One region of the Allobosea sp. 2RAB26 genome, then DNA from elsewhere that is predicted to be linked to it. Evidence: predicted binding sites of a transcription regulator. Region 1 holds the regulator's gene; each other region holds the start of a gene.
The links. The regulator PhoB, encoded in region 1, activates phosphate uptake and scavenging genes when phosphate is short. The targets are predictions, from matches to a motif close to TGTCATNNANCTGTCAT.

Region 1 (10,417 bases):
TATAGGCCTCCTGCTTCTCGCGGCGGCGATTGGTCTCCGCCATCGCGCGCTCCATCGAGCCTGTGATGTGGTCGGCATAGAGGATGACCTTGCCGTCGACATTGCGGGCGGCGCGGCCGATGGTCTGGATCAACGAAGTCTCGGAGCGCAGAAAGCCTTCCTTGTCGGCGTCGAGAATGGCGACGAAGCCGCATTCCGGGATGTCCAGGCCCTCGCGCAGCAGATTGATGCCGACCAGCACGTCGAAAGCGCCGAGGCGGAGATCGCGCAGGATCTCGATGCGCTCGATCGTGTCGATGTCGGAATGCATGTAGCGCACGCGCACGCCGTTCTCGTGCAGGTACTCGGTCAGGTCCTCGGCCATGCGCTTGGTCAGCACGGTGACGAGGCTGCGGTAGCCCTTCTCGGTGACCTCCTTGATCTCGTCGAGCAGGTCGGCAACCTGGTGCTTGGCGGGGCGGACCTCGACCGGTGGGTCGATCAGCCCGGTTGGACGGATGACCTGCTCGGTGAAGACACCGCCGGTGCGGTCCATCTCCCAGCCGCCGGGCGTCGCCGAGACATGCACCGATTGCGGGCGCATCGCGTCCCATTCCTCGAAGCGTAGCGGCCGGTTATCCATGCAGGACGGCAGGCGGAAGCCGTATTCGGCCAATGTCGCCTTGCGGCGGAAGTCGCCCCGGTACATGCCGCCGATCTGCGGCACGGTGACGTGGCTCTCATCGGTGAAGACCAGCGCATTGTCGGGCAGGTACTCGAACAGGGTCGGCGGCGGCTCGCCCGGCTTGCGGCCGGTGAGATAGCGCGAATAGTTCTCGATGCCGTTGCAGGAGCCGGTCGACTCGATCATCTCGATGTCGAAGGTGCAGCGCTGGTCGAGCCGTTGCGCCTCGAGATAGCGCCCCATGCGATTGAGCTCCTCAAGGCGGGCCTTGAGCTCCTCCTTGATCGACTTGACGGCCTGGGTCAGCGTCGGTCGCGGCGTGGTGTAGTGCGAATTGCCGTAGACTTTCACGAATTCGAGGTCGGCCGTCTTCTGACCGGTGAGCGGATCGAATTCCGAGATGCTTTCGACCTCGTCGCCGAACAGGCCGATGCGCCAGGCGCGGTCCTCATAGTGGGCCGGGAACAGCTCGATGACGTCACCACGCACACGAAAGGTGCCGCGGGCGAAATCGCCGAGCGTGCGCTTGTATTGCAGGGCGACGAGATCGGCGATGAGCTGGCGCTGCTCGATGCGCTCGCCGAGTTTGATGGCGAAGGTCATCGCCGTATAGGTCTCGACCGAGCCGATGCCGTAGATGCAGGAGACGCTGGCCACGATGATGACGTCGTCGCGCTCCAGCAGCGAGCGCGTGGCCGAGTGGCGCATGCGGTCGATCTGCTCGTTGATCGAGGATTCCTTCTCGATAAACGTATCAGAACGCGGGACGTAGGCCTCCGGCTGGTAGTAATCGTAGTAGGAGACGAAGTATTCGACCGCGTTGTCGGGGAAGAAGCTCTTGAACTCACCGTAGAGCTGTGCGGCCAGCGTCTTGTTTGGGGCGAGGATCAGAGCCGGGCGCTGCGTCTCCTCGATCACCTTGGCCATCGTGAAGGTCTTGCCGGAGCCGGTGACGCCGAGCAGGACCTGGTCGCGCTCCTGCCGTGCGACGCCGTCGACGAGATCGGCGATCGCGGTCGGCTGGTCACCCGCAGGCTCGAAATCCGACTGCATGCGGAAGGCGATTCCGCCCTCGGACTTGTCCGGCCGGGCCGGGCGGTGTGGCGTCCAGGGCTTGCCTGGATCGATGAAGGGGCTGCCGGACTCGAGCAGGTGCTGCAGCGAATGCGCGGTGACGGAGGCCGCGGTCTCGCCTTCGGCTTCGCCGAAGGCGGAGGCCGCGTCGTTCTTCTTCGGCTTTTTCTTCAGCTTGGTGTCGCCGGGGCGCGGCTCGCCATAACCGGCCTGCGGCAGGTCGCTGAAACCGGAGGCGCCGCCCGGGACCGCCCTGCCGCGATTGATCGCGGGATTGAGCAGATCGGCAAGATAGCCCTCGAGCGGCTTCAACTCGGGCTTGGTGGCCTTGGAGTTCGGAGTGCGCGCGGAGGCGGGCTTCTTTGCAGGCTTAGCCTTGGCGGTCGTGTCGGAGCTTTTCGGCATGGCGGCAATATGGGGCGAAACCGGTCGGAGCGCGAGGGGTACGCCGTCGCAGCAGGCGGATAACTGACAGCAGGTGACAGGAGTACACTGTGCCAGGAGCAGCCGGATTGAAGCAGTCCCGGGGCGGGCGCGATGCAAGTCCGGCTTTCATCGCACGCCGGCGCATATCGAGACGGATCGAGGCTTATCCGCGGGACTTGGTCTTGCCGCAGCCGCCGGACATGTTGAGGGTCACGGCTGCGCGAATGAGAGTCTTCAATGCCCCTTCGTCAATCGTCTCACCCTCGTGGATGTCGATGGCCCGCCTGGTGTTGCCATCCAGACTGGAATTGAAGAGGCCCGATGGGTCGTCGAGTGAGGCCCCCTTGGCAAAGGTCATTTTGACGACGCTCTTGTAGGTCTCCCCAGTGCAGATCAATCCGTCGTGGGACCACACCGGAACCCCTCGCCATTTCCACTCCTCGACCACCTCGGGATCGGCTTGTCTGATCCATGCGCGGAGCTGGGAGAGCATCTTGCCTCGCCAGTCGCCCAGCTCCGTGATCCGCCCGTCGATCATCTGAGACGGGGAGTTTTCGTTCTGGGACTCGCTCTGGCTCATGATCTTCCCTTCTCTCCGGAACTCTCGCTTCTGGGATCGGGCCAACCGTCTGCTCGAGCTCGCAGCGCAACCTCTCGAAGAGGCTGGGCCGGCCGGCAAACGTCTTGGAGAGCACGGTGCGTCTGCACGGATCACAACGCATAACTCTCTGGCTATTGATCTGCATTCATAATCATTGGGCTATCCGTCAGTCAATCGAAGCCTGCGCGCGCAACGATCGCCGTTGCCCCTCCCGGACGATCGCCGTCGGGTCTCGCAACTCAGGATCAAGGTGGCCGCGATGGACGGCCCGACGCAAGCGCGGCGCTCTTCCGGCATCGGCTGCCCCCTTGGGAACGAGACTGCGCTCGTGATCCGGGGCCAGGGGCAGCGCGCGATGGCTCTGCTCTTGATGGTGCGGCCGGACACGGGGGTGTAGACTGTTCGGGTCTTGTCTTCGGCAGTGCCTGATCCCCATCTCCAAGTGATCGCCGCTTCAGATTCCAGCATCGGGTTGGCGCTGCATCGCAAGCAGTCGTGAGGACGTAACACTGAAAGCTGTGGTCCGGTTCGCCGGATGTGCCGAGATCAATAGGAGGAGGCCAGAATGACTCGCGCCTTCGTCAAGGAAGCCGAGGAAAGAGGGACCCTGGACGAGCTGCCGGACCGGCCAGTCTCGCCTCACCCAAACCTCGTGACGCCTGAAGGGCTCGCACAGATCGAGGCCCAGCTGGCGCGCTGGCATGACGAACACGCGGCGGCGTTGGCCGGAGGCGACCGCACCGAGATCGCTCAGACGCGGCGCGAGTTCCGCTACTGGGCGGCGCGGCGCGCCAGCGCCAAGCTGGCCCCTGCGCAGGAAAGGCACGACATCGTCCGCTTCGGCTCGACAGTGACGATCCGCCGGGCTGATGGGCGCGAGCAGAACTGGCGGCTGGTCGGCGAGGACGAGGCCGATCCGGCACACGGAACGCTGCCCTATGTCGCGCCGTTGGCGAGCGCGCTGATGGGCAAGGGCATTGGCGAGAGCGTCAGCATCGGCACTGAGGCGGTCGAGATCATCGCGATCGCCTGAGGCGATCGTTCAGCTATCCGCGAGCCAGGCCTGAATCCCTGCTGCAGCTGCGACTCCGGTCGCGAAACAGGCCTGCAGCAGATAGCCGCCGGTCGGCGCCTCCCAATCCAGCATCTCGCCTGCGACAAAGGTACCGGGCAAGCGTTTCAGCATGAAGCCTTCCTCGATCTCCGCGGCGGCGACGCCACCGGCGGTGGAGATCGCCCGCTCGATCGGCCTGAGACCGGTCAGCACCAGAGGCGCGGCCTTGATCAGTGCGGCCAGCCTCTCCGCGTCTTCGGGGAGTGGCCCCTTCGCCGCTTCGCGCAGCAGCGCAATCGCGGATGGAGCAAGACCTGCAGCCTTGCGCAGATGATTGCTCATCGTCACGCCCTTGCGACGATGCGCGAGGCGCTGGACCAGCAGCGCCGCCTCGTGATCGGGCCGCAGATCGATGGTGATGACCGCCCTGCCCTCGCGCAGGATCGTCTCGCGGATCGGGGCAGAGAGTGCATAGACCGCGCCGCCTTCCAGACCCGTCGCATCGATCATCGCCTCGCCGGGCACGGATTGGCCGCCGAAGCTCAGGACGATGCGTTTCAACGGTACTCCGGCAAAACGCTCTCGCATGGTCTGGGACCAATCGACCGTGAAGCCGCCATTGGCCGGGCGCAGCGGCGCAATCGCAATTCCGCGCGCCGCCAGCAAGGGCGCCCAGCCACCATCCGAACCCAGCCGTGGCCAGCTCGCGCCGCCGAGCGCGAGCAGCGTCGCGTCGGGCCGCACCTCGACCTCGGCGCCATCGCGGTGCCGTAACGTCAGAGCTCCCGCCGCGCTCCAGCCGGTCCAGCGATGACCAGGCGCGAAGCTGACACCGAGGCCCTCGAGCCGGCGCAGCCATGCCCGCAGCAAGGGCGAGGCCTTCATGGCGCGCGGGAAGACGCGGCCGCTGCTGCCGACGAACGTGTCCTGCCCGAGCGCATCGGCCCAGTCGCGCAGGGATTGTGGCGGGAAGGCGCGAATGGCCGGCTCCAGCCAGGCTTGCGCATCGCGATAGCGGGGCAGGAAGCCGTCGAGCGATTCGGAATGGGTGAGGTTCAATCCGCCGCGCCCGGCCAGCAGGAATTTGCGGGCCGGAGAGGGCATGCGATCGTAGATCGTGACGGTGTCCCCGGCTGCCGCGAGGCGCTCGGCCGCGATCAGCCCGGAGGGCCCTGCTCCAATGATGGCGACGTGATGTGTGGGCATCGGTCCGGCTTGCCGTCAGCGCGCCCTGCGGTCAAGGGTAATCCCGCCCCGAAGGCCATCGACAGGGACGAACCATGCCGACCATCGCCGCTTATCTCGGCGCAGCCATTCTCGAAATCGCCGGCTGTTTCGCGTTCTGGGGCTGGCTCCGGCTCGGCAAGCCGGTCTGGTGGCTCGTACCCGGACTGTTTTCGCTCGCCCTGTTCGCCGGGCTGTTGACGCTGGCGGAGAGCGAAGCCGCCGGACGGGCCTATGCCGCCTATGGCGGCGTCTACATCGTCAGTTCGCTCGTCTGGCTCTGGGCCGTGGAAGGCTTTCGCCCCGACCGCTGGGACATTATCGGTGGGCTGATCTGCCTCGCCGGCGCGGCGATCATCATCGCAGGGCCGCGCTAGGGTATCGGCCCGAAAGGTGGATTGCGGTTTTCGGGAAGGCCGATGCAACCATAGACGGTTAGATCGTCGGGCGGATTCGATATCCGGCCCGATGATCCAAGTCCCCGATGATCCAAGTCTCAGCTCCGCGCAAAGGTCTCGTCGAAGGCATAGCCGGCACCGCGCACGGTCCGCAGCGGGTCCTTGGCGTTGTCAGGAGTGATCGCCTTGCGCAGCCGGCCGACATGGACGTCGACGGTGCGCTCGTCGATATAGACGTCGCGGCCCCAGACCGCGTCGAGCAGCTGGGCCCGGGAATAGACCCGCCCCGGCGCCTGCATCAGGAATTCGAGCAGGCGGAACTCGGTCGGGCCGAGATGCAGCTCGCTGCCTGAGCGGCGGACACGGCGGGTGGTGCGGTCGAGTTCGAGATCGCCGGCGGCCAACAGGCCGGCGACATGACCCGGCTTGGCGCGGCGTAGCAACGCCTGGATGCGGGCGATCAGCTCGGGCAGCGAGAACGGCTTGACGACATAGTCGTCGGCCCCGGTGGCGAGGCCGCGCACACGCTCGGTTTCCTCGCCGCGGGCGGTGAGCATGATGATCGGCACCCGCTCGGTATCGCGACGGGTCCGCAGCCTCCGGCAGAGCTCGATGCCGGAAAGGCCCGGCAGCATCCAGTCGAGCAGCACGAGGTCCGGCGTATGATCGCGCAGATGCAGCTCGGCATCGTCGCCACGCGCGACGCTGTCGACCTCGAAGCCCTCGGCTTCGAGATTGTAGCGCAGCAACAGGGTCAGCGGCTCTTCGTCCTCAACGATCAGGATGCGTGCAGGCATGTCTCACTCGGTCCCAAAGGTGTCGGGCGCCGGTCACTCACCGGTGGCGGCGTCCAGAAGGATATTGGTCGTGTCGAGCTTCGGGCGGGCTGCGTCCAAGGCTTCGCCCGTGACGAGATAGTGGATCGTCTCGGCGATGTTGGTGGTGTGGTCGCCGATGCGCTCGACATTCTTGGCGCAGAACAGGAGATGCGTGCAGAAGGTGATGTTGCGCGGGTCTTCCATCATATAGGTGAGCAGCTCGCGGAAGAGCGAGGTATAGAGCGCGTCGATCTCATCGTCGCGGCGCCAGACCTCCATGGCCTTCTGCTCGTTGCTGACGGCGTAAGCGTCGAGCACGTCCTTGAGCTGGGCCTGAACCAGGCGGCTCATATGCTCGAGGCCGACGACCGCGCGCGACGGCGGCTGGAACTGGCCGGAGATGGCGACCGCGCGCTTGGCGATATTCTTGGCGAGATCGCCGACACGCTCGATATCGGCGGCGATGCGGATGGCGGAGATCAGCTCGCGCAGGTCGTTGGCGAGCGGCTGGCGCCGGGCGATGGTGAGCACCGCCTTCTCCTCTACCTCGCGCTGCAGATTGTCGAGGCGCTGGTCGGCGCTGATGACCTTCTGTGCCAGCCCGGTGTCGCGGCGCACCAGGGCGACTGTCGAATCGCCGAGCATGCGCTCCGACATGCCCCCCATCTCGGCCAGGCTGCGGCGGATCCCCTCGAGATCGGCATCATATGAGCGGACGATGTGATCAGTCATCGCGGCGTATCCTTTGTCGGCAAAGCAGTTGGAAGGCTGGGCGCCGGTTCAGCCGAAGCGGCCGGTGACGTAGTCCTGCGTCTGCTTCTTGTGCGGGTTCATGAAAATGGTGTTGGTGGCGTCGAATTCGATCACCTCACCGAGATACATGAAGGCGGTGTACTGCGAGATGCGCGCCGCCTGCTGCATGTTGTGGGTGACGATGACGATGGTGAAGTCGGTCTTGAGCTGCTCGAGCAGGTCCTCGATCTTGCCGGTCGAGATCGGATCGAGCGCCGAGGTCGGCTCGTCGAACAGGATGACTTCCGGCTTCTGGGCAATGGTCCGCGCAATGCAGAGGCGCTGCTGCTGGCCGCCGGACAGGCCCATGCCGGAGGTCTTCAGCTTGTCCTTGACCTCGTCCCAGAGCGCGGAGCGGCGCAGCGCACCTTCGACGCGGTCATCGAGCTCGGATTTCGGCGGCTTCTCGTAGAGGCGGATGCCGAATGCGACATTGTCGTAGATCGACATCGGGAAAGGCGTCGGCTTCTGGAACACCATGCCGACGCGCGAGCGCAGCTCGTTCACATCGATATCGTTGCTGATGACGTTGCGGCCGTCGAGCAGGATCTCGCCGGTGGCGCGCTGCTCGGGATAAAGCGAATAGATCCGGTTGAAGATGCGCAGCAGGGTCGACTTGCCGCAGCCAGACGGTCCGATCAGGGCCGTGACATGGCGGTCCCGGAAGTCGAGATTGATGTTCTTCAGCGCCTTGTGCTCGCCGTAGTAGAAATCGAGGTTCTTGACCGCGATCCGGACGGGGGCCTCGGCATCAAGCGCTTGCGGGCTCAGTTCCAGCGTCGAAAGCATCGACTTGTTCCTTCAGATCGAACGCGACGAGGGTTTAAGGCCGTTCATTTGCCGCCCCGCACGATACGGCGGGCGATAAGCGAGAGGCACAGGATCGAGACGGTGATGATCAGCGAACCGGCCCAGGCGAGCTGCTGCCAGTTCTCATAGGGGGCGGAGGCGAACTGGTAGATCGTCACCGGCAGGTTGGAGACGCCGCCGACGAGGCTGGGCGAGAACCAGAAATTGTTGTTCAGCGCAGTGAAGATCAGCGGCGCCGTCTCGCCGGCGATGCGCGCCAGGGCCAGCAGGATACCGGTGACCATGCCGGATTTCGCCGCCCGCCAGGTCACGCTGGTGATGACGACCGAAGGCGGGGCGCCGAGCGCAGCACCGGCTTCACGCAACGAGCTCGGCACGAGGCGCAGCATGTCCTCGGTGGTGCGTACGATCACCGGGATCGCGATGATGCCCAGCGCCACGCCGCCGGCCCAGCCGGAATAGCCGCGGAATGGCTCGACCAGGATGACGTAGACGAAGAGGCCGATCAGGATCGACGGCGCGGAGAGCAGGATGTCGTTGATGAAACGGATCAAGTCCGCGAGCTTGGAGCCCTTGCCGTATTCGGCAAGGTAGGTGCCGGCGAGCACGCCCACCGGCGTCGCCACGGCGATGCCGAGGAAGGTCAGCACGATCGAGCCGACAATGGCGTTGGCAAGGCCGCCCCCCTCGCTGCCGGGACCGGGCGTGACCTGGGTGAAGGTCGCGACGGAGAGCCCGCCGATCCCCTTCACGAGCAGCATGCCGAGAATCCAGAACAGCACGAAGATGGCGAGAAGGGTGAAGCTGGTGGCGATGATCTTCATCGCCCGATCCGCGGTGCGACGCGCGGGGCGGACGCGGCCCCAGACCTGATGAGGCGTCGTTGCGGGCGGGGTGACGGCGCTGTTCATGGCCAGGCTCCGCTCAGAAGGACTTGACGCGCGCGACAAGGATACGCGCGATCACGAGGACGACGAAGGTGACGAAGAAGAGGATGCAGCCGAGCGCGATCAGCGCGTTGAGCTGCAGGCCCATCGCCTCGTTGAATTCGTTGGCGATGCGCGAGGCAATGGTCGAGCCGGGGTCCATGATCGAGGCCGAAAGCCGGTTGGCATTGCCGACGACGAAGGTCACCGCCATGGTCTCGCCAAGCGCGCGGCCAAGACCGAGCATGATCGCGCCGATGATCGAGACGCCGGCCTGCGGCACCAGCACATGGCGCACGACCTCCCAGGTCGTGGCGCCGATGCCATAGGCGCTCTCACGCAGCACGGACGGGATCTGCTCCAGCATGTCGCGGGTGATCGAGGCGATGAAGGGGATGATCATGAAGGCGAGGATGATGCCGGCCGTCAGGATGCCGAGCCCCGAGGGCGAGCGCGAATACAGCACGGTGCCGACCAGCGGAATGCCTTCGACGATGTTCGAGACCGGGATCTGCACATAGGCCGCGAAGAGCGGCACGAAAACGAAGAGACCCCACATGCCGTAAATGATCGAGGGCACGGCGGCGAGCAGCTCGATCGTCGTCGAGACCGGGCGCTTGAACCAGGGCGGCGCGAGCTGGGTGAGGTAGACGGCGATGCCGAGCGAGAGCGGCACGCCAAGGACCAGCGCGATCAGCGCGGTCGACAAGGTGCCGACGATGGCAGGCCAGGCGCCATACTGCTCGTTCTGGGTGTCCCAGACGCTGGATGTGATGAAACCAAGGCCGAATTCGCGGAAGGCGGGCCAGCCGCCGATGATCATCGAGGCGATGATGCCCGCGAGCAGCACCAGCACGAAGAGCGCGGCGGCCCGGCTGGCATTGCGGAAGACAATGTCGAAGGTGCCCTTTGGAGTGCGGCGAATGGCGGGCGCGCCGGGCGCGGCCATCTGGTCTGTCACGGCAGCCATCCGTGGTTACTCCGGTCGCATAAGAAGCACGAGGAAACGGGTCTCACAAAGTCGAACGCGAGGCGGGAACAACCCGCCTCGCGTCATAGCATGGATCAGAAGATCGGCTTGCCAGCCGGGTCGGTGGCGCCCTTCCAGGCGGCGCGGACCTGATCCTTGACGTTGGCCGGGAGCGGCACGTAGTCGAGATCGAGCGCGAGCTTGTCGCCGTTCTTGAAGGCCCAGTCGACGAATTTCAGCGCGGACTGCACCTCTTCGGGCTTCTCCGGCTTGGCATGGACGAGCAGGAAGGTGGCGGAGGTGATCGGCCAGGCCTGGGCGCCCTTCTGGTTGTTCAACGAGATGCCGAAGCCGGCAGCCTCGTTCCAGTTCGCATTGGCGGCAGCGGCCTGGAAGGACTTGTCGTCCGGAGCCGGGAACTGGCCGTCGGCGTTCTCGACCAGCGCATGGGCCAGTTTGTTCTGCTTGGCATAGGCGTACTCGACATAGCCGATCGAGTTCGCGACCTGCTTGACGGAGGCCGAGACGCCCTCATTGCCCTTGCCGCCGATGCCGACCGGCCACTGCACGGCCGTGTTGGTGCCGATCTTCGACTTCCAGTCCGGCGAAACGCGCGAGAGATAGTCGGTGAAGACGAAGGTCGTGCCCGAGCCGTCCGAA
Region 2 (10,417 bases), on a different contig from region 1:
GCGGTGCCGGGCCAGCTCGGCACGCAGGCCGTCCCAGGCCTCGGCGTTGGCGCGCGTCTCGGCCGAGTTGAGATCGACCTTGCTCTCGATGACCGCCACGGCACGCTCCCTTAAGCGAAGAAGTCCTCGCCGGTTTATGGCGCGCCACGCGAAAAACGCCAACCGGCGCGGATGCGCAGGGGCGCGAGCGCAAATCCGCCCGCTCTCAGCGCGCCACCGCAGGGGCAGCCACGGCGCCGATCGCGCCCCCCGCAACCGCTCCGATCGGCCCGCCGATAAGGGCCCCCGTGCCGGCGCCCGCAGCCGCGCCGGCGATGATCTTGTCGTTGGTGGTGCAGGCACCCAGCACGACCGCGCAGGCGGCCGCGAACATCACTGTCCGGATCATCTTCGTCCCCGTTTCCGATTCATCCCACCGCGGGAGGTTGGCCGGCTTTGGTCAACGGATGGTGAACGAAGGATGAAGAGCCTTAGTCGAGGCTCAGGCGAGAACGGTTGCCCCGAAGATCCTCTCGAACTCGGCACGCAGCATCGAATCGACCTCCGGAAGCGTCACCGGCAACCCGAGATCGACCAGCGAGGTCACGCCCTGGTCACTGACGCCGCAGGGCACGATTCCCCCGAAATGCGACAGCTCCGGCTCGACATTCAGCGAGATGCCGTGGAACGAAACCCAGCGCCGGACGCGGATGCCGATGGCGGCGATCTTGTCCTCGCTATCCGCTCCTTTCTCGGGCCGGCGCACCCAGACGCCGACACGGTCCTCGCGCCGCTCGCCGCGGACATTGAAGCGCTCAAGCGTGCCGATCAGCCAGGCTTCGAGGGCGGCAACGAATCGCCGGAGGTCGGGATCGCGACGCTTCAGGTCGAGCATGACATAGGCCACCCGCTGGCCGGGACCGTGATAAGTGAACTGCCCGCCCCTGCCGCTCTGATGCACCGGAAAGCGTTCGGGCTCGATCAGATCGGCCTCGCGGGCCGAGGTGCCGGCGGTATAGAGCGGCGGATGCTCGATTAGCCAGACGCGCTCGCGGGCCTTGCCGTCCGCGATCAGCGCCGCGCGCGCGTCCATCTCGGCGACAGCTTCGTCATAGCCGACAAGCCCCCCGGCATGGACCCATTCGACGGGCTCGGAGCCCGGCTGCGGCAGGAATGAAACCGCAAGCGTCTCACGTGTCTTCACGGTGCATTAACTCTGTTTGTTCAACGATCGCTAACCGGCTACCGCCTGTCGCCGGCAGGCTCATGCGCCGAAGCCGGCCGGCAGGCAAGTTTCGTTGGTTGAATTCGCAAGTAGGGTTTCGGAGGCAGGACTTGAAGGCCGATCTCGATCTCGTTTCGGTGGAGCTCACCGTGGTTCTGGGCTCGACTCAGATGCCGATCTACAAATTGCTGCGCATGGGCCGCGGTGCGATCATCGAGCTCAACGCCACCGAGAACGACGAAGTCCAGATTCTCGCCAACAATCACCCGTTCGCCCGCGGCAACGTCGTGGTCAGCGGTTCGCGCATCTCTGTCGAGATCACCGAGCTCCTGAAGCGCCCCACGGTCTTCAGCGCGCAGACCATTGCCGAGGCCGCCTGAAAAGGATTTCAAAGTTTTCCACACAACGAGCTTGTCGCGGCGGATTCGATTTGTTAGACCCGCGCCGCTCCGGAGTTCACCGCCTCACCGCGGTTTTCTCTTAGCCGCTGCGGTCATGGCGGAATTGGTAGACGCACTACCTTGAGGTGGTAGCGGGGAGACCCGTGGAGGTTCGAGTCCTCTTGACCGCACCAAATTCAGGCTGATGCCTTGAAACGGCGACCCTCGCGGGTCGCCGTTTTGGTTTTCGGCCCTGCCGGCCATGAAACGTGAGGTCGCCGCGGCGCGTTGCCAGCACAGTCCACGGCTGACACAAGAGGCCCTTCCCTCGAATCCAAGCCCTTTCCTCAAATCGTGGAGTCGGACCGATGGTCGAAGCCGAAAACGCTCCCGACGAATCCGCCACCCGCAGGATTCGCGACGAGGATGGCGCGATTGATCCCGCGCTGGTCGAACAGGTCTCGCAGGCCGTCCTGCTCTCGGACGTCACGACGTTGCGCGGCATCGTTGCCGACATGCACGAGGCCGATCTCGGCGCATTGCTGGAAGCCCTCGACGCCGACGAACGCCCGCGCCTGATCTCGCTGCTCGGCTCCTATTTCGACTTCACGGCGCTGACCGAAGTCGACGACACCGTTCGCGAGGAAATTCTCGAAGAGCTCTCGGCCGAGACCGTCGCGGAAGGCGTACGCGAACTCGACACTGACGACGCGGTCTACATTCTCGAGGACCTTAACGAGGCGGACAAGCAGGAGGTCCTCGACAAGCTCACGCCCTCCGAGCGCATCGCCCTGCAGCAGGGCCTGGATTATCCCGAGGACACGGCCGGCCGGCGCATGCAGAGCGAGGTCATCGCCGTGCCGCCCTTCTGGACCGTCGGCCAGACCATCGACTTCCTGCGCGACACCGCAGATCTGCCCGACCGATTCTTCGAAATATTCGTGGCCGACCCGGCCCATCATTTCGTCGGCACGGTGCGGCTGGACCGGCTGCTGCGAAATCGGCGCCCCGTGGTGATTTCGCAGCTGCTGGAGGAAGACCGACGGGTCGTCGAGGCGACCGACGAACTCGAGGACGTGGCGCGGCTGTTCCAGCGCTATAATCTGGTTGCCGCACCGGTGATCGATGCGACCGGTCGTCTCGTCGGCGTGCTGACCATCGACGATATCGTCGACGTCATCGAGGAAGCCGCGGACGAGGATGTGAAACAGCTCGGCGGCGTCAATCCCGACGAAGAGCTCTCCGACCCGGTCCGAAAGATCATCTGGAGCCGCTTCAGCTGGCTCTTCGTCAACCTGATGACCTCCTTTCTTGCCGCCGCGGTGATGAGCCTGTTTGAGAATCAGCTCGCAAAAGTCGTGGCGCTGGCGATCCTGGCGCCGATCGTAGCGAGCCAGGGCGGCAACGCCGCCACTCAAACCATGACGGTCGCTGTCCGCGCCCTGGCCACGCAGGAGCTTGGCGCCTGGAACCTGCGGCGCTTCTTCACCCGCGAGCTCGTCGTCGGCCTCGTGAATGGCTTCGGCTTTGCCGTGATCACCGGCGCCATCGCCGCCGCCTGGTTCGGGAGCGCGGGCCTCGGCGCCGTCATCGCGATCGCGATGGTCGTCACCCTGATCTCGGCCGCCATTGCCGGCGTCCTCATTCCACTGGCACTCGACAAACTCGACATCGATCCGGCGATTGCGTCCGGAACCTTCGTCACGACGGTCACCGACGTGGTCGGCTTCTTCGCCTTTCTGGGGATCGCCACACTTCTGCTCGGCCTGGGGTGACGAAAGCAAAAACTTCGGTAACGTAAACCGGGCGTCAAGTTTTCTCCGCAATTCTCCGCGAGATGATCGCCCGTCGCATGTCCCGCCTCCGTTCAGCCCCATTTCTCGCCGTCGCCGTCGCCGCGCTCGCGGTCCTTGGCGGCTGCGTGGCGTTCGAGGGCCGATATCCGCAGAAGGGCGATGCCCGGCCGCATCCCGGCGTCGCGAGCGCCCTGAACTATGCCGTCCAGGGCATCGATATCTCGCGCTGGCAAGGCGAGATCGACTGGGCCGCGGTCAAGGGCGCCGGCACCCGCTTCGTCTACATGAAGGCGACGGAGGGCGGCGACCACATCGACCCCTCCTTTCTGCGCAACTGGGAAGGCGCGCGCCGGGCCGGCGTGCCGCGCGGAGCCTACCACTTCGTCTTCTGGTGCCGCCCCGCCCATGAGCAGGCAGTCTGGTTCAAGCAGCATATCCCGAACGACCCCGGCGCCTTGCCGCCGGTGCTCGATGTCGAGTGGAATGGCCATTCCAAGACCTGCCCGCAGAAGATCGACCGCTCGCTGGCACTGGAGAAGATCCAGCTGATGCTGACCGAGCTCGAGCAGCTCACCGGCAAGAAGCCGATCATCTATACCGACATCACCTTCCATAAGGACGTGTTGGAAGGGCAGTTCAACGAATATCCCTACTGGATCCGCTCGACGGCAGCGAAGCCCGAGACACGCTACGAGAACCGCCCCTGGGCCTTCTGGCAATTCACCACGACCGGCCGCGTGCCGGGCATCAGGGGCGATGTCGACCGCAACGCGTTCTTCGGCGACGAAGAGCAGTTCATCGGCTGGATCAACGGCGAGTTCGACATCGGCCGGAGGCAGTGGACCAAGCGGCGCGCCTCTCCGGCGCAACCCAGCCCCAGCATCGTCAATGATCCGGAATTCGAGCCTCCGGTCAGCCAGGCTCCGCCCGCCCCGGTCATACCCGGCGCGCTGCAGCCGGTGCCGTCCTCGCTGCAGATCGGCGGATAGCGGGCGCGCCGGTTAACCAACCCTGAAATCATCCGCTCGCATCCGAGCGAACGCTTACCGCGCCTTAACCACGACTGCCGCACCACTGTTTGCATGCAGGAGGGGCGGATGCCGGCGCGTATGAAGACCGATTACAAGGGACTGCGGTGCTTTCTTGCAGTTCTCGGCCTTACACTCGGCTGCTCCGGCCCTGCCCTCGCGCTCTATCCCAAGAAGGGCGACGCCTCGCCCCATCACGGCGTCCGCGATGCACGCCGCCAGGCTATCCAGGGCATCGACATTTCGCGCTGGCAGGGCGAGATCGACTGGGCCAAGGTCAAGGATGCCGGCACCCGCTTTGCCTTCATCAAGGCGACCGAGGGCGGCGACCACCTCGACCCCAGTTTCCGCAAGAACTGGGAGGGGGCGAAGAAGGCCGGCGTCGCGCGCGGTGCCTACCATTTCGTCTATTGGTGCCGCCCGGCCAAGGATCAGGTGCGCTGGTTCAAGCGGCATATCCCGAAGGACCCGGATGCCCTGCCGCCTGTGCTCGATGTCGAATGGAACGGCGAGTCGGAGAGCTGCGGCAAGAAGATCCCGCGCGAGAAGGCGCTGGCCAAGATCAGCGAGATGCTGAAGGGCCTGCAGGAACACACTGGCAAGAAGCCGATCATCTATACCGACATCACCTTCCACGAGGATGTGCTGGAAGGCGAGTTCAACGATCATCCCTACTGGCTGCGCTCAACCGCGGCCCCACTGCGCCATCGCTATGAGCGTAGCAAATGGGAATTCTGGCAGTTCACCACCACAGGACGCGTGCCCGGCATAACCGGCGATGTCGACCGCAACGCGTTCTTCGGGTCCGAGCGGGAATTCGCAGCCTGGCGCGAGGGCCGTTTCGACATCGGCGCCCGGAAGTGGCGGGGTGGCGAGCCGAAGGTTGCCGGCAACCGCGCACCTGCGACATCGGCCGGCTCCAAGGCGCCGCAGGCTGCCGGAGGCGCGACGCTCAAGATGCTGCCTCCCGCGCGCGTCCCGGGCAAGGCGACCGCCAACCGTGATCCACAAGTGACCGGCTCTCTCGCCCGCGATTGACTTTGCGGCACCCGCTGCGCTGTCACGAAGCTGTCATGAGACGCGCGCCCTGATCCCGGGCAGCGCAACCTCTCATGAGAAATCGCCCGCCAGGGCGTGGCCGGAATGCTCCATGATCTGCAATCCCGGGCCGGGTTCGTCTGGGTCTACCATTTTGATTCCGACGGCCGTGCGCATCTCCTTCCTCGCCGCGAGATGCCCGACCTTGCCCTCCCCGGGGCCGAGTTCGTCTGGATCCATCTCGATCTCGTGCATGGCCGCGCCAAGCAATGGGTCGCCGATTGCACCGCTCTGCCCGCCGAGGCGCAGACCCTGTTCCTGACCCAGGACGATCACCAGCGCCTCCATCACAATCGTGACTTCGCCTGGGGCATCACCTTCGACCAGATCCGCGAGGTCGACAGCCCCGCCGACGAGATGGGCATGCTGCACTGGATCATCGCCGACCGGTTTCTGCTGACGGGTCGGAGACAGGCCATGCAGGCAACGCGCCTGACGCGCGACGCCTTGGAGGCCGGCTACCGGGCGAGCTCGCCGGTGATGCTGTTCGAGCGCATCATCGAGTTCGTCATCGAGGATGTGGCCGAAGCGGTGATGCAGCTGACAGAGGACACCGACTCGATCGAGGACCATGTCATCGACGAGCGCGTCAGCGACGAGGCGCGCCGGTTAGGGTTGATCCGCCGGCGGACGGTGAGGCTGCACCGCCAGCTCAACGGGCTGCACCAGCTCTTCCGTCGCTTCTCCGAGAATGCCTCGACACGGGCTGCGCCGGAGACCGTGAAGAGCGCCGCCAGCCGCCTGCTGCAGCGCGTCGACACCATGCTGACCGACGTCCAGATCGTGCAGCAGCGCGCCCGCCTGCTGCAGGACGAGATTGCCTCGCGCCTGACCGCCCAGACCAACAGCCATCTCTATGTGCTCTCGATCCTGACCGCGACGCTGATGCCGGCGACGCTGATCACCGGCCTGTTCGGCGTCAACACCAAGGGCCTGCCCTTCCTCGAGAACGAATGGGGCTTTGTCTATGTCGTGATCCTGTGCGCCGTGGCAGCGCTCAGCGTGTATCTCCTGCTCAAGCGCCGCGACATGATCCACTGAGCCCGGGCGGGCTCCTGATGCATCACAGCGCGGCGATGCGCGGGTTCACCTCGACGGTGACATGGGACAGCATCGGCAACCCGGCGAGCAGCGCCTTGTAGGCTGCGGGCGGCTTCGGATCAGTGGCCACGACCGAGACGATCGCCGAGCAATGCCCCGGCCCAACCTGCCAGAGATGCAGGTCTGCGACCTCTGCGCCCTCGGCGGTGAGTCGCGCCTCGATCCCGGCGGCGAGAGCCGTGTCGGGCACAGTGTCGAGCAGCACCGCCCCCGAGGCGCGCAGCAATCCGAACGACCAATGCGCGATCACCAGCGCGCCGACGATGCCCATCGCCGGGTCGAGCCAGACCCAGCCATAGAGGCTGCCGCCGAGCAGCGCGACGATGGCAAGCACGGAGGTGAAGGCATCCGCCAGCACATGCAGATAGGCCGCCTGCAGATTATGATCCCGCCCACTCCCGGCGTGGTGGTCATGATGGTGATTGTGGTCCGCGCCACCATGCGCATGATGGTGATGGTCATGGTGATGCGCAGGGCCATGGTCATGTCCGTGTTCGCCCTTCAGCAACCAGGCGCTGGCGAGATTGACCGCAAGGCCCAGAACCGCGACGGCAATCGCCTGCCCGAAGACGATCGGCACCGGCTGGACAAGCCGCATCACCGATTCCCAACCGATGAACAGGGCGACCAGCGCCAGGACGAGCGCGCTCGCGAAGGCTGCGAGGTCGCCGAGCTTGCCGGTGCCGAAGCTGAAGCGTGGGTCGCGGGCGTGGCGCCGCGCGAAGCGATAGGCGAGAGCCGCAATCAGCAGCGCCGCCGCATGGGTCGACATGTGCCAGCCATCGGCGACGAGCGCCATCGAGCCGAACAGCGTGCCGGCGGCGATCTCGCCGACCATCATCGTCATGGTCAGCGCAATGACGATCCAGGTGCGCCGCTCGTTCTCCTGGTGGTCTGCGCCGAGGAAGACATGGTCGTGACGCGGCGCCAGGCTGGCCAGTTCGGACATCGCTGGAACTCCCGTTGGATCAAAGATACTTGGTCAGCGCCTTCAGGCTCTCGATCGAGCGCCGCGTCTCGGGCGTCTGCGTGCCTGTCGTCTCGAACAGGTGATGGTCGATATGGTCGAAGATCAGCAGCATCTTGACCTTCTCCAGCGCCTTTTCGACCGCCTGGAGCTGCTGCACCACCTCTGGCACCTCGCGCCCTCCCGCGAGCATCTTCACGACGGTGTCGAGATGGCCCTGCGCCCGGCGCAGCCGCTTGACGATATCGGGATCATGTGCGTGGCTCATGCTCACATCCTATCCAGGGGATAGGATGTGTAAACCGAGTGTCGGCGCTCCCGCCCCCTCTCGGTCGCCGGCTGCAAGTGGCATAGCAGATCACCCGCCGGTGTGGCCACGCCCATCCGGGAGATCGCGCTGGAACAGCCTGACAGGGCCACAAAGCGCGCTATAACGCTGCAAAGCCGTGCCCGATGCGCGGCGTCTTCCGGGAGGCCACCATGCTCGCCAACGCCCCGCGCCCGTTCAATTTCGATCTCGGCGAGACCGCCGACGCGATCCGCGACACCGTCCACGCCTTCGCGCAGGAGAAGATCGCGCCGCGCGCCGAGGAGATCGACCGCTCAAACCAGTTTCCGCGTGACCTCTGGCCCGAGATGGGGGCCCTCGGCCTGCATGGCATCACGGTCAGAGAAGAGGATGGGGGCGCAGGCCTCGGCTATCTCGAGCATGTCGTGGCGATCGAGGAGGTCAGCCGGGCCTCCGCCTCGGTCGGCCTGAGCTACGGGGCCCATTCGAATCTGTGCGTCAACCAGATCGCCCGCAACGGCAATGCCGCGCAGAAGGCGAAGTACCTGCCAAAGCTGATCTCGGGCGAGCATGTCGGATCGCTCGCGATGTCCGAGCCCGGCGCCGGCTCGGACGTGGTCTCGATGAAGACACGGGCCGAGAAGAAGGGCGACCGCTACGTCATCACCGGCAACAAGATGTGGATCACCAACGGCCCGATCGCCGAGACGCTGGTGGTCTACGCCAAGACCGACCCCGCCGCCGGCGCGAAGGGCATCACCGCCTTCCTGATCGAGAAGGGCATGAAGGGCTTTTCGACCGCCCAGAAGCTCGACAAGCTCGGCATGCGCGGTTCGGACACCTGCGAGCTCGTCTTCGAGGAGTGCGAGGTCCCGGAGGAAAACGTGCTCGGCCAGGTCGGGCGCGGCGTTAACGTGCTGATGTCGGGGCTCGACTATGAGCGCGTCGTGCTCTCGGCCGGGCCCCTCGGCATCATGCAGGCGGCCATGGACGTGGTCATGCCCTATATCCACGAGCGCAAGCAGTTCGGCCAGTCGATCGGCGAATTCCAGCTCGTCCAGGGCAAGGTCGCCGACATGTATGTGATGATGAATGCCTGCAGGGCCTATGTGTATGCCGTCGCCAAGGCCTGCGACCGCGGCGAGACCACGCGAGAGGATGCCGCCGGCGCCATCCTGATCGCGGCCGAGAAGGCGACGCAGATCGCGCTCGACGCCATCCAGCTTCTGGGCGGCAACGGCTATATCAACGATTATCCGACCGGCCGCCTGCTCCGCGATGCAAAGCTCTACGAGATCGGGGCCGGCACCAGCGAGATCCGCCGTATGCTGATCGGCCGCGAGCTGTTCCAGAAGACGAAATAGGCCAGTGCCCCTCTATTTCGCCTATGGTCTGAATATGGACATCGCCGGGATGGCCAAGCGCTGTCCCGGTTCGAAGCCACTCGGTCTCGCGCGCCTGCCGCGCCATCGTTTCATCGTGACGAGCGATGGCTATGCCTCGGCTGTTCGCGATCCGCGCGAAACCGTCCATGGCGTGCTCTGGGACTGCTCGCTCGGCGACATCCGTGCACTCGACAAGTTCGAGGACATCGCCAGCGGTCTCTATGTGAAGATCAGCCAGCCGGTCATCGTCGAGGGCGGCGCCAAGCGGGCCCTGGTCTATGTCGGCCGCAGCGGCACGCTCGGAAAGCCGCGCCCCGGCTATATGGAAACCGTCATCGCGAGCGCCAAACACTGGGCGTTGCCAGAGACTTACGTCACAGGCCTGAATCGGTTTCTGACCAAACCGAATCTCGACATGAAGTCGTTGAATCCAGATGTGAGCGCGGAGCTTCCGCCCGGCCCCGTCGCGGGTGTCCGGCCGCGGGCCCTGGCTCCGAAATAGGTCGCCCGGAACCTCCACGTCTTGTCCCCCCGGAGACGAAGACGCGTATGGCCGGGACAAGCCCGACCATACGCAAAGGGCGCTCCGCAGGTAGTCTGGCGGCTCAATGCATCGGCCCGAAAAGTGGATTGCGGTTTTCGGGAAAGCCGATGCAATGACAGATGGTTAGATCATCGGACCGGATACGATATCCGGTCCGATGATCTATGCCGCCAGCCCCTTCGCCAGTTCGCTGACCTGCTTCTCGAACAGCGCGCGATAGGCGCCGTTCTCGCGGGTCAGCAGCGCCTCGTGGCTGCCTTCTTCGACCACCCTGCCGCGATCGAAGACCAGGATGCGGTCCATCGCCCGCACCGTCGAAAGCCGGTGCGCAATGACGATGGTAGTGCGCCCCTGCATCAGGCGCTCCATCGCCTCCTGGATCAGCGCCTCCGATTCCGAATCGAGGCTCGAGGTCGCCTCGTCCAGGATCAGGATCGGCGCATCGGCCAGGAAGGCACGCGCGAGCGCAACACGCTGGCGCTCGCCACCCGAGAGCTTGACGCCACGCTCGCCGACCAGCGTCGCGTAGCCCTTGGGCAGGCGCATGATGAAGTCATGCGCGTTGGCGAGCTTCGCCGCCTGGACAATCCGGGCCATCGAGGCGCCCGGCTTGGCATAGGCGATG
Region 3 (10,417 bases), on a different contig from region 1:
CCAGGGATCGTAGCCCAGCCTCGCCCCTGCAGGCAGGTTCGTTTCGATCCAGCGTTCGAGCGGGGTCTCTTCCATCTTCACTGGCGCAACGACCTGCGTGTCGGTCTGCTCGGCCGATTGGATGGTGTAACGGCCGTCGACGATCAGGACTGCCTTGTCGGTCAGCACGACGGCATTGCCGGCCGAGCCGGTGAAGCCGGTGAGCCAGGCGAGCCGCGCCATATGGGCCGGAACATATTCACCCTGATGCTCGTCCGCGCGCGGCACGATGAACCCGTCCAGGCCTTGTGCAGCGAGCGCCTTGCGCAGGGCCGCGACGCGGGGCGCGACTTCGGCCGGATTGCTCGGTTCGGAAAAGGACTGGAAGCGGCAGGTCGGCAAATTGTGCGCGGGCGATTCGGTCATGGCGGGTCCAAACATGGCGATACCCGCCATCGTCGCGTCAGAACCGGCGGAAGGCCAGCGCAAATGCGACATCCTTGCCTGCTTTGTCGGCAGGCCCTCATAGCCGACGTTTTGGGCGTATTGCCTCTTCGCTATGCGGTGGGCGTCAAATGTTAATGAAAATTTGGGGCACGCATGCGTCATGCGCATATCTCGCATCTGCGAAATCATCTTCTCGCAAGTGCGAAGAAGTACCACTTTGGTTGCATAAGAGAACGAGGAAGCGACCGGGACTGTCCTTCGTTTGGAATGAGGAGATGGACCTGTGACCTATGTATTGAATGCGACCGAAGCCCTGCCTGCCGCCAAAGCCATGAACACGGCGGGTCTGAGCTTCTGGCAGCGCCTCTATGTCGCAATGATCGAAAGCCGTCGCCGCTCCGCCATCCGTGAGCTGCGCGCGCGCTCCTACCTCGTCAACGAGGCGGAGATCGTGCTCGGCGGCTTTCCGCAAACGGCGCTGAAGAACGACGCCGCGCTTCCGTTCAACCGCTGATCTTTAGCGCCGCGCCCGAAGAGGCCGCCCGCGCTCCAAAAAGGACCAAGACCATGATCGCCATCGTCAAGCACGTCTTCGAATGGGTCGTCGATACGGCCAAGTTCACCGCCGCCGTCTGGCATGACGCTCGCGCCCTGCAGGCCGAGGCGGAACAGAAGTACGGCCACATCGCCTTCTGAGCCTGAGCTCGAAGCGACAACACCCTCTTTGGGTGGCTGGCCTAGTAGGGGCGGCGCGGTCTTGGGGCCGCGCCGCCCTTTTTCATGACGAGGGTGGCCCAACCCTCGCGCAGGGACTGGCGCGCCAGGTACAGGCCCTGGTGCCGGTAGGTCGAGACGATCCCGGCGACATCCATCGCCAGAAGCCCGGAGAGGATCAGGGTTCCGTCCCGCGCCAGCACGCGCGCGAGCGACGGGGCGAGACGCTTCAGCGGGCCAGCCAGAATATTGGCGAACACCAGATCGAAATGGCCGGGCCGGTTTGCCTTGGCGTGGAGCAGGCCGGGCGCGACATAGAGATCGAGCGCCCCTGGCGCGTGGTTGACGCGGGCATTGCGCGCTGCGACCTCGACTGCGACGGCATCGATATCGCCGGCGACGACGCGGCGCTTCGTCTGCATCGCGAGCGCGAGCCCCAGAATCCCGGTGCCGGTGCCGACATCCAGGCCGCGCAGCGGGTGGCGCTTCTTGAGTTCGGCATCAAGCGCCAGCAGGCAGCCGGCGGTGGTGCCGTGATGGCCCGTGCCGAAGGCGAGCGCCGCCTCGATCTCGATCGCGACATCATTCACCCGCACCGTGCCGCGGTCATGCGCGCCATGGACGAGCACGCGCCCGGCCCGCACGGGCTTGAGCCCGTCGAGGCTGGTGGCGACCCAATCCTTCTGGTTGACGGTGGTGAAGGGGGTTGAATCGATGCTGTCCCCGACGATCGGGCGCAGCATGTCACGCACCGCGTCTTCATCGGGATGGGTCGCGAAATAAATCTCGACCTTCCACGGCGCGCTGAGCGAGAGCGTGGTGACGCCGTCCTCTATCTCAAAGGAGGAAATGGCTGTCTCGGTCGGATCGAAGATCTCGCCGAGTAGTTCCGTCAGCGCGCGCGCCTTGTCGCCGCTGGTTGAGAGTTCGAGCACGGTCGCGACCGTGGCTGGGAGAAGACCTTCACGCATGCGGGCGGGATAGCAGGGGCGGGGGCGGATGTCATGCGCCGTCGGCAGGGGCGGCGAGGTCCTTGGTCATGAAATAGCGGGTCGCTCCGGGCGGTTCGAGCGCGATCTCACCGAAGACGCTCCAGCCAAAGCGCTTGTAGAACTCCGGCGCCTGGAAGCTGAGCGTGTAGAGCACCGCCTTGCGGCAACCTCGGCGAAAACCCTCGGCCTCTGCCATCTGCAGAATGCGGGTGCCGAGGCCCGACCCGCGCTGGGTCTTGGGCACATAGAACAGGTCGATGAACAGCAGGCCGAGCGAGGTGCGACCGAGTAGTCCGCCAATCAGTTCATCACTCCTGCTGTCCTTGATGGTGATCGTCAGTGGCCTGTGGTCGCTGACGCCGCCCATCTCGACATTGTAGTCCCGCAGGCCCTGCGAGATCACCGCGTGGAGATCGGGATTGGCGGTGTCGGTCAGATTGACCGCGACGTCGGGCATCGTGCTGATCCTGCTGGCTTGGAGCCGGCATTCCTGCGGAACCGGCCTGGGGCAATCCGGGCCTGCATAACCGCTTCGGCGATGCTCCGCATCGGCGCGCCGGACATGACGGCTGCGCTTGCTCAGCCCGCCTTCTGCACGAACGAGTCCAGCACCATCTTCCGGCCGGCCTTGTCGAAATCGACGGTCAGCTTGTTACCGTCGACGCTCGCGACGGAGCCCGGGCCGAACTTGATATGGAAAACACGGGCGCCGGCATCGAATGCGGAGCTGCCGGTCGATTTCGCCGTCAACTCGCCCTCGATCAGCAGCGGGCCGCGCTGGCGGCCCGAGCCCGAGCCACCCTGGCCGAAACCACGGCCGCCGTTGTCCGAGAAGCCTGAGCCGCCGCCGTTCCGCGCACGATTCTCCTGAGCGCGCTGCCAGCCTGGTGTCTGGTATGAGGAGCCGAAGCTTTCCATGCGGTCGAAGCGCGAGGCGCCGTAGCCGCCCTGGCTATAGGTAGACGGCGCCTGCACGACCTCGACATGCTCCTCCGGCAACTCGTCGATGAAGCGGCTCGGCAGGCTCGATTGCCAGAGGCCGTGAATCCGGCGGTTCGAGGCGAAGAGGAGCTTCAGGCGCTTGCGGGCCCGGGTCAGGCCGACATGGGCGAGGCGGCGCTCTTCTTCCAGCCCGGCGCGGCCGCTTTCGTCGAGCGCGCGCTGGTTCGGGAACAGGCCTTCCTCCCAGCCGGGCAGGAAGACAGTATCGAATTCGAGCCCCTTGGCCGCGTGCAGTGTCATGATGCTGACGCGCGCCCCGGCCTCGCCACCATCGGCATCCATCACCAGCGAGACGTGCTCAAGGAAGGCCGGCAGGTCTGGGAACTCGTCCAGAGAGCGCACCAGTTCCTTGAGGTTCTCGAGGCGGCCGGCGGCATCGGCCGAGCGATCCTTCTGCCACATCTCGGTATAGCCGGATTCCTCCAGCACCTGCTCGGCAAGCTCGCCCTGCTTCATGTGTTCGGCCTTGGTCGACCAGCGGGCAAAGGCCTCGACCAGTTCGCGCAGCGCGGTGCGGGCCTTCGGCTTCAGTTCCTCGGTCTCGACCACGGCACGGGCCGATTGCAGCAGCGACAGGCCGGTTGCCCGGGCGTGGTTGTGCAGAAGCTGGACCGTCGCGTCGCCCAGCCCGCGCTTCGGCACATTGACGATGCGCTCGAAGGCGAGATCATCGGTCTGGCTCACCACGCAGCGCAGATAGGCCATGGCGTCGCGGATTTCGGCCCGCTCATAGAAGCGTGGGCCGCCGATGACGCGATAGGGCACGCCGACATGGACGAAGCGCTCCTCGATCTCGCGCATCTGGGCGGAGATGCGGACGAGGATGGCGACCTCGGCAAGGTTTTCGCCCTTGCTCTGCATCGCCTCGATCTCGTCGCTGATCAGGCGGGCTTCCTCCTGGCTGTCCCAGGCGCCGGTGATCGTGACCTTCTCCCCGGCTTCGTCCTCAGTGCGCAATGTCTTGCCGAGCCGGCCTTCGTTGCGGGCAATCAGTTTTGAGGCGGTGGCGAGGATATGCCCGGTCGAGCGGTAGTTCCGTTCCAGCCTGACCACGACCGCGCCGGGAAAATCGTGCTCGAAGCGCAGGATGTTGTCGACCTCGGCGCCGCGCCAGCCATAGATCGACTGGTCGTCGTCGCCGACGCAGGCGATGTTGCGCCGGCCCTGCGCCAGCAGGCGCAGCCAGAGATACTGGGCGGTGTTGGTGTCCTGATATTCGTCGACCAGGATGTAGCGGAAGCGCTCATGATAGGTCGCGAGCACATCGGCATGCTCCCGGAACAGCGTCAGGCAGTGCAGCAGCAGATCGCCGAAATCGACTGCGTTCAGCGTCTTCAGCCGCTCCTGATAGGCGGCATAAAGGGCGCCGCCCTTGCCTCCGGCGAAGACGCCGGCTTCACCCGGCGGCACGTCCTTGGGGGCAAGCCCGCGGTTCTTCCAGCTGTCGATGAAGCCCGCCAGCATGCGGCCGGGCCAGCGCTTCTCGTCAATCCCGGCGGCCGTGATGACCTGCTTCATAAGGCGAATCTGGTCGTCGGTATCGAGAATGGTGAAGTCCGAGCGCAGATCGAGGAGCTCGGCATGGCGGCGCAGGATCTTGGCCGAGATCGAGTGGAAGGTGCCGAGCCAGGGCATGCCTTCGGCCACGGGGCCGACGAGGCTTGCGATGCGCTCCTTCATCTCGCGCGCTGCCTTGTTGGTGAAGGTCACCGAGAGGATCTGGGACGGATAGGCGCGGTTGGTGGCGATCAGATGGGCGATGCGCGTGGTCAGCACACGGGTCTTGCCGGTGCCGGCGCCTGCCAGGACCAGAACAGGGCCATCCGTGGCCTCGACCGCTTGCCGCTGCTCCGGGTTGAGGCCTGCCAGATAGCCTGCCGCCGGCTGTGCGGCGGCGCGGGCGGCGAGGCCGCCGGGGCGGGGCAGAGGGGCGGACGTGGTGTGATCGGACAAGGCTTCAGGTCGCTTTGATCGTGATTCGTTCCAGAGGCAATATAGGCTGTCGCGCCGCAGATTGCTGGATAAGGCTGTTGGGCGTTGAATGCTCGCCCGATCGTCAGGACGCGCCGCGATGAATGTGGATATCGCCTCCCGCCATTCCACCCATGAAGTGACGAACCAGGTTCCCATACTGTGCGATTACGACGCCTTCGCGGCTGATCCCGTGTTGCAGGCGGCGGCCACCGCCTTCGATGCAGGCTGGGCCTCGGAGCGCCTGCACGCGGCAGGGCGCATTGTCGGCTCGGCGCAGGTGCAGGACCTGGCGCGACTGGCGAACAGGTTCCCGCCCGAACTCAGGACGCATGACCGGTTCGGCAACCGCATCGACCAGATCGAGTTCCATCCGGCCTGGCACGAATTGATGGGGCTTGCGATCGAGCAGGAGACCCATTCGCTCGCATGGAACAGGCCGGGCCCGGGCGCACAGGTGGCGCGTGCTGCGCTCTCCTATCTCTGGAGTCAGGGCGAAAGCGGCATCTGCTGCCCGATCAGCATGACCTATGCCGTGATCCCGGTCCTGAGGCAGGAACCCGACCTCTGGAGCAAGTGGGGCGCCCTGGTCAGCTCCAACCGCTATGACCGCCGCCAGACGACCGCCTTCGCCAAGACAGGGGCGACCGTCGGCACGGCAATGACCGAGAAGCAGGGAGGCTCTGACCTGCGCCAGACCCAGACCATCGCCGAGGACAATGGCGACGGGACATGGTCCCTGACCGGGCACAAGTGGTTCTTCTCGGTGCCGCATTCCGACCTGTTCCTGACCTTGGCCCGAACCGCCGAGGGCATTTCCTGCTTCGTCGTGCCGGGCTGGCTGCCGGACGGCTCGCGCAACGGCGTGGCGATCCAGCGGCTCAAGGACAAATGCGGCAATCGCTCGAATGCCTCGTCCGAGGTCGAATTCCGCGGTGCGATCGGCCAGATGATCGGCGAGCCAGGCCGGGGCCTGCGCACCGGCCTGGCCATGAACCAGGGCTCCCGGCTGGACATTGCGGCGGCGTCGGCCGGGCAGATGCGGCTCGCCGTTTCGCTGGCGGCGCATCACGCGGCCCATCGGCGCGCCTTCCAGCGCGGGCTGATCGATCAGCCGATCATGCAGAACGTGCTGGCCGATCTTGCGATCGAGGCCGAGGCTGCAGCCTGGCTCGCCTTTCGGCTGTTTGCGGCGCTCGACCGTCAGGAAACGAGCGAGAGCGACCGGTTGCTGGCGCGGATCGGCGCGCCGATTGCGAAATACTGGGTCTCGAAGCGCGCGCCGGCGGTGGTGGTCGAGGCACTGGAATGCCATGGCGGCAACGGCTTCATCGAGGAAAACCCCATGGCCCGGCTCTATCGGGAGGCGCCGCTCAACAGCGTCTGGGAGGGCTCGGGCAACGTCATTTGTCTCGATGTGTTGCGCTCGCTGGAGCGAGAGCCGGGCTCTCTCGTGGCGCTGATCGAGGAGATGCGACGCGCGGCCGGCGCCGACAATCGCTTCGATGCGCATTTGAGCGCGCTGGAGTCGGAGATACCCACTCTGGTGCGAAGCGAAGGACAGGCGCGGCGGCTGGTCGAGCGGCTGGCGCTGGCGCTGCAGGCCTCGTTGCTGCTGCGCCACGCACCTCACATGGTCGCAGACGCCTTCATCGCGACGCGGCTCGAGGGGCGCTGGTCGGGCCATTTCGGCGATCTGCCGGCGTCCGTGGATGCTGCCGCGCTGGCGCATCGGGCCGTCCCGGCGGTGGAATAGCACTCACGCGTTTGCGCGGCCGCCCTCCCGAAGGGGAGCGCGGCCGGCCGACTGGCTCAGGCCTCGGCCGGAGCGAAATCCATCGCCACGCCATTGATGCAGTAGCGCAGTCCGGTCGGTGGCGGGCCGTCAGGGAAGACATGGCCGAGATGGCCGCCGCAGCGGGCGCAATGCACCTCGGTGCGCTGCATCATGTAGCTATTGTCCTCGCTGATACCGACCGCACCCTCCAGTGGCTGGTCGAAGCTCGGCCAGCCCGTGCCGCTCTCGAATTTCTTGCCGGACTGGAACAAGGGGTTGCCGCAACCGGCGCAGGTGAACCGCCCGGCGCGCTTCTCGAAATTCAAGGCGCAGGAGCCGGCGCGCTCGGTGCCATGCCCGCGCAGCACGTGGTACTGCTCCGGGGTCAGGCGGCGGCGCCACTCCTCGTCGGTCAACTGGAATTCGAACTCACCGGCTTCCCTGACCTTGCCGCCGAACAGTCCGGACAGTCCCATCGTCATTCTCCCGTTCAAAGGTTTCGGGCGGAATATGGGGATGATTGCGCTCCACGTCAGCCCGCCCTCACGGATAGCTGATCCGCAAGGCGCGTCACCCAACCGTCACGCGACTCCTCTAGTCGGCTCGCCATCACAACGGACCGCGCGAGGAACGAAGAATGCAGACGGCGCGTACGGTTCGGCGGGAAACCACAATGGGCCTGACCACGGCGGTGCATCGCAGCAAGCCGCTGTCGCGGGCGGGGATGTTGGAGCGCCTGTTCACCTTGGCCTTTTCCGGGCTCGTCTATCCGCAGATCTGGGAAGACCCGGTCGTCGACATGGAGGCGCTGGACCTGCGCCCCGATGATCATGTCGTGGCAATCGCGTCCGGCTCCTGCAACATCCTGTCCTATCTCACCGCCAACCCGGCGAAGATCAGCGCTGTCGATCTGAATGGCGCCCATATCGCGCTCGGCAAGCTCAAGCTCGCCGCACTCGACAGCCTGGCAGGCCATGAGCAGTTCCTGCGCTTCTTCGGCGAGGCGCAATCGCAGGCGAATATCGCGCTCTATGACGCCGAGATCGCGCCACGCCTCGATGCCGTCTCTCGCAGCTACTGGGAAGGCCGCAGCCTGAGCGGGCGCCGGCGCATCCAGGTCTTTGCCCGCAATTTCTACCGGTACGGCCTGCTCGGCCGTTTCATCGGGGCTGGACATCTCCTTGGCCGTACGCTCGGCTGCGATCCGCGCGTGATGCTGCAGGCTCGCGACATGGCCGAGCAGCGCGCCCTGTTCGACAGGCATATCGCTCCCGTCTTCGACAAGCCCCTGGTGCGTTGGCTGGTGCGCCAGCCGGCCTCGCTCTATGGGCTGGGCATCCCGCCGGCCCAGTACAAGGCCCTCGCGGCTGACGGCGACGCCGGGATACGCGGCGTGCTCCGGCGCCGGCTTGAAAGGCTGGCCTGCGGCTTCGACCTGAAGTCGAACTATTTTGCCCGGCAGGCCTTTGGACGGGGCTATGCGACGGACGAGAACGCATCCTTGCCGCCCTATCTTGAAAGCCGGAATTTCGCGGCCGTTCGAGAGCGGGCGGGCCACGTCGCCTATCACCAGAGCGCGATCACGGCCTTTCTCGAGAGCCAGCCTGCGAAGAGCTGCGATGCCTATGTGCTGCTCGATGCTCAGGACTGGATGAATGATGCGGATCTCACGGCGCTCTGGACGCAGATCACGCGCACGGCGCGACCCGGCGCCCGCGTAATCTTCCGGACGGCTGCCGATGAGCGGCTGCTGCCGGGCCGGGTGCCGGCCTCGATTCTCGCGCAATGGCGCTATGAGGAGGCACGCAGCCGCGAGCTTGGAGCGCGCGATCGCTCGTCGATCTATGGCGCCTTCCATCTCCATGTGCTGCAGGGGGCGGTGGCATGAGCGCTGGCCGCGCCACGACCGAGGCCGCCGGCCTGATGGACCGGATGTATCGCCACCAGCGCCATATCTATGACGCCAGCCGCAAATTCTATCTGCTTGGCCGGGACCGGCTCATCGCCGAGCTCGATCCTGCGCCGGGCAGCGCGATCCTGGAAATCGGCTGCGGCACAGGGCGCAACCTGATCAAGCTCGCCCGGACCTATCCGGGCACGCAGTGCTACGGTCTCGACGTCTCGGCCGAGATGCTCGCGACGGCGGAGAGAAGCGTGGCACGATCGGGGCTCTCGGAGCGCATCCATCTGGCACAGGCAGACGCGACCTGCTTCGACGCGGCGGCCCTGTTCGGGCGCGACGGATTTGATCGCATCGTCATCTCCTATGCGCTCTCGATGATTCCCCCCTGGCGGGGCGTGATCGCTCAGGCGCTGCGGACGCTGACGGCCACCGGTTCACTGCATATCGTCGATTTCGGCGACCAGACCGGCTTGCCTGCGTCGTTCAGGGCCATGCTGAATCGCTGGCTGACATTGTTTCACGTCACGCCAAGGCTTGATCTGCCCGAGGCAATCGCCGAATTGTCGCGGATCGAGGGCGTCGAGAGCCGCACGACCCGACTCCTTCGCGGCTACGCCATCCATGCCGTGGCAACGCGGCGGGCCGCCTGAGCAGCGGGTGCTGGACGCGCCATCCTTTGGCCTGTAACGCCATGGAATGGCCGAGGATACGACTTCTGTTCGCAGGGAAGGGCAGGTCGAAAGACTGCGGGACGGCCTGCGCCAGCTCTACCATGGCCGCTCCCCCGGGGCGATGCGCTTTCAGCTTGCGACAGCGGTTGTCGACCTGCTGATCATCGCCTTCTTCATCGCGACACCGCTGATCCGCGAACGGCCGCTCTTCTACTGGCTCGATTACTCCGTCGCCGTGATCATGGTCATCGAGATCGGCGCGCGAATGCTGGCCTCCTCGAAGATTCCGCGCTTGCTGCGCCGGCCGAGCATGCTGCTCGATCTCTTCATCCTGGCAACGCTGCTCGCGCCGCAATGGCTGGAGAATTTCGGCTTCCTGCGCATCCTGCGGCTCTGGTCGCTGTCACAGCGTGGGCTGATCTGGGAACGGCTGCGCGCTGCGGGCTACCCCGAGTGGGAAAGTGCAGCGCGGGCGGTGGTCAACATCGTGACCTTCCTGTTCGTGGTGACGGGCTTCATCTACACCTTCTTCTTTCGCGAGACGGCGGGCTTCGCGGGTTATGTCGACGCTTTCTATTTCACGGTCGCGACCGTGACGACGACTGGCTTCGGCGACATCACCTTGCCCGGCACCGCCGGCAAGCTGACCTCGATCGTGGTGATGATCGTCGGGATCTCGCTGTTCGTGCGCCTGGCGCAAGCGATCTTCCGGCCCAACAAGGTCACCTTTCCCTGCCCGCAATGTGCGCTGCAGCGGCACGAGCCGGACGCCGTGCATTGCAAGGCCTGCGGGCATGTCCTGAAGATCCCCGATCACAACGACTGATCAGGAAATCTCCACACCCTTCCAGAAGGCGACGCGGTCCTTGATCTCGGCGGCAGCGGCCTTGGGCTCGGCATAATACCAGGCGGCGTCCCTGTTTTCAGCGCCAGCGACGACGATCGAATGGTAGTTGGCCGT

Region 2: a site for PhoB is predicted at 5,467-5,483, ahead of AB4118_RS30380 (CorA family divalent cation transporter). Genes of this name have one in related genera too.
Region 3: a site for PhoB is predicted at 7,451-7,467, ahead of AB4118_RS08295 (BtaA family protein). Genes of this name have one in related genera too.

What each region holds. Positions count from the first base shown of each region.
Region 1 is NZ_JBFRGS010000007.1:327,313-337,729, reverse strand. Features, by position in the region: gene uvrB (excinuclease ABC subunit UvrB) at 1-2,143, opposite strand, end outside; gene AB4118_RS16690 (DUF1801 domain-containing protein) at 2,328-2,744, opposite strand; gene greA (transcription elongation factor GreA) at 3,331-3,798, shown strand; gene AB4118_RS16680 (TIGR03862 family flavoprotein) at 3,808-5,025, opposite strand; gene AB4118_RS16675 (YnfA family protein) at 5,100-5,420, shown strand; gene phoB (phosphate regulon transcriptional regulator PhoB) at 5,540-6,238, opposite strand; gene phoU (phosphate signaling complex protein PhoU) at 6,272-6,991, opposite strand; gene pstB (phosphate ABC transporter ATP-binding protein PstB) at 7,040-7,840, opposite strand; gene pstA (phosphate ABC transporter permease PstA) at 7,885-8,772, opposite strand; gene pstC (phosphate ABC transporter permease subunit PstC) at 8,786-9,757, opposite strand; gene pstS (phosphate ABC transporter substrate-binding protein PstS) at 9,853-10,417, opposite strand, start outside.
Region 2 is NZ_JBFRGS010000025.1:18,886-29,302, forward strand. Features, by position in the region: gene AB4118_RS30340 (carboxyl transferase domain-containing protein) at 1-99, opposite strand, end outside; gene AB4118_RS30345 (hypothetical protein) at 206-388, opposite strand; gene lipB (lipoyl(octanoyl) transferase LipB) at 482-1,183, opposite strand; gene AB4118_RS30355 (FliM/FliN family flagellar motor switch protein) at 1,315-1,584, shown strand; tRNA gene AB4118_RS30360 (tRNA-Leu) at 1,694-1,778, shown strand; gene mgtE (magnesium transporter) at 1,953-3,359, shown strand; gene AB4118_RS30370 (glycoside hydrolase family 25 protein) at 3,437-4,369, shown strand; gene AB4118_RS30375 (glycoside hydrolase family 25 protein) at 4,478-5,446, shown strand; gene AB4118_RS30380 (CorA family divalent cation transporter) at 5,552-6,547, shown strand; gene dmeF (CDF family Co(II)/Ni(II) efflux transporter DmeF) at 6,570-7,556, opposite strand; gene AB4118_RS30390 (metal-sensing transcriptional repressor) at 7,576-7,842, opposite strand; gene AB4118_RS30395 (isovaleryl-CoA dehydrogenase) at 8,055-9,227, shown strand; gene AB4118_RS30400 (gamma-glutamylcyclotransferase family protein) at 9,232-9,750, shown strand; gene AB4118_RS30405 (ABC transporter ATP-binding protein) at 9,955-10,417, opposite strand, start outside.
Region 3 is NZ_JBFRGS010000004.1:55,021-65,437, reverse strand. Features, by position in the region: gene AB4118_RS08335 (aminopeptidase P family protein) at 1-405, opposite strand, end outside; gene AB4118_RS08330 (hypothetical protein) at 710-940, shown strand; gene AB4118_RS08325 (hypothetical protein) at 994-1,122, shown strand; gene AB4118_RS08320 (50S ribosomal protein L11 methyltransferase) at 1,164-2,111, opposite strand; gene AB4118_RS08315 (GNAT family N-acetyltransferase) at 2,143-2,589, opposite strand; gene AB4118_RS08310 (ATP-dependent helicase) at 2,712-5,087, opposite strand; gene AB4118_RS08305 (acyl-CoA dehydrogenase family protein) at 5,206-6,861, shown strand; gene msrB (peptide-methionine (R)-S-oxide reductase MsrB) at 6,918-7,358, opposite strand; gene AB4118_RS08295 (BtaA family protein) at 7,520-8,770, shown strand; gene AB4118_RS08290 (class I SAM-dependent methyltransferase) at 8,767-9,435, shown strand; gene AB4118_RS08285 (potassium channel family protein) at 9,482-10,282, shown strand; gene AB4118_RS08280 (DUF427 domain-containing protein) at 10,283-10,417, opposite strand, start outside.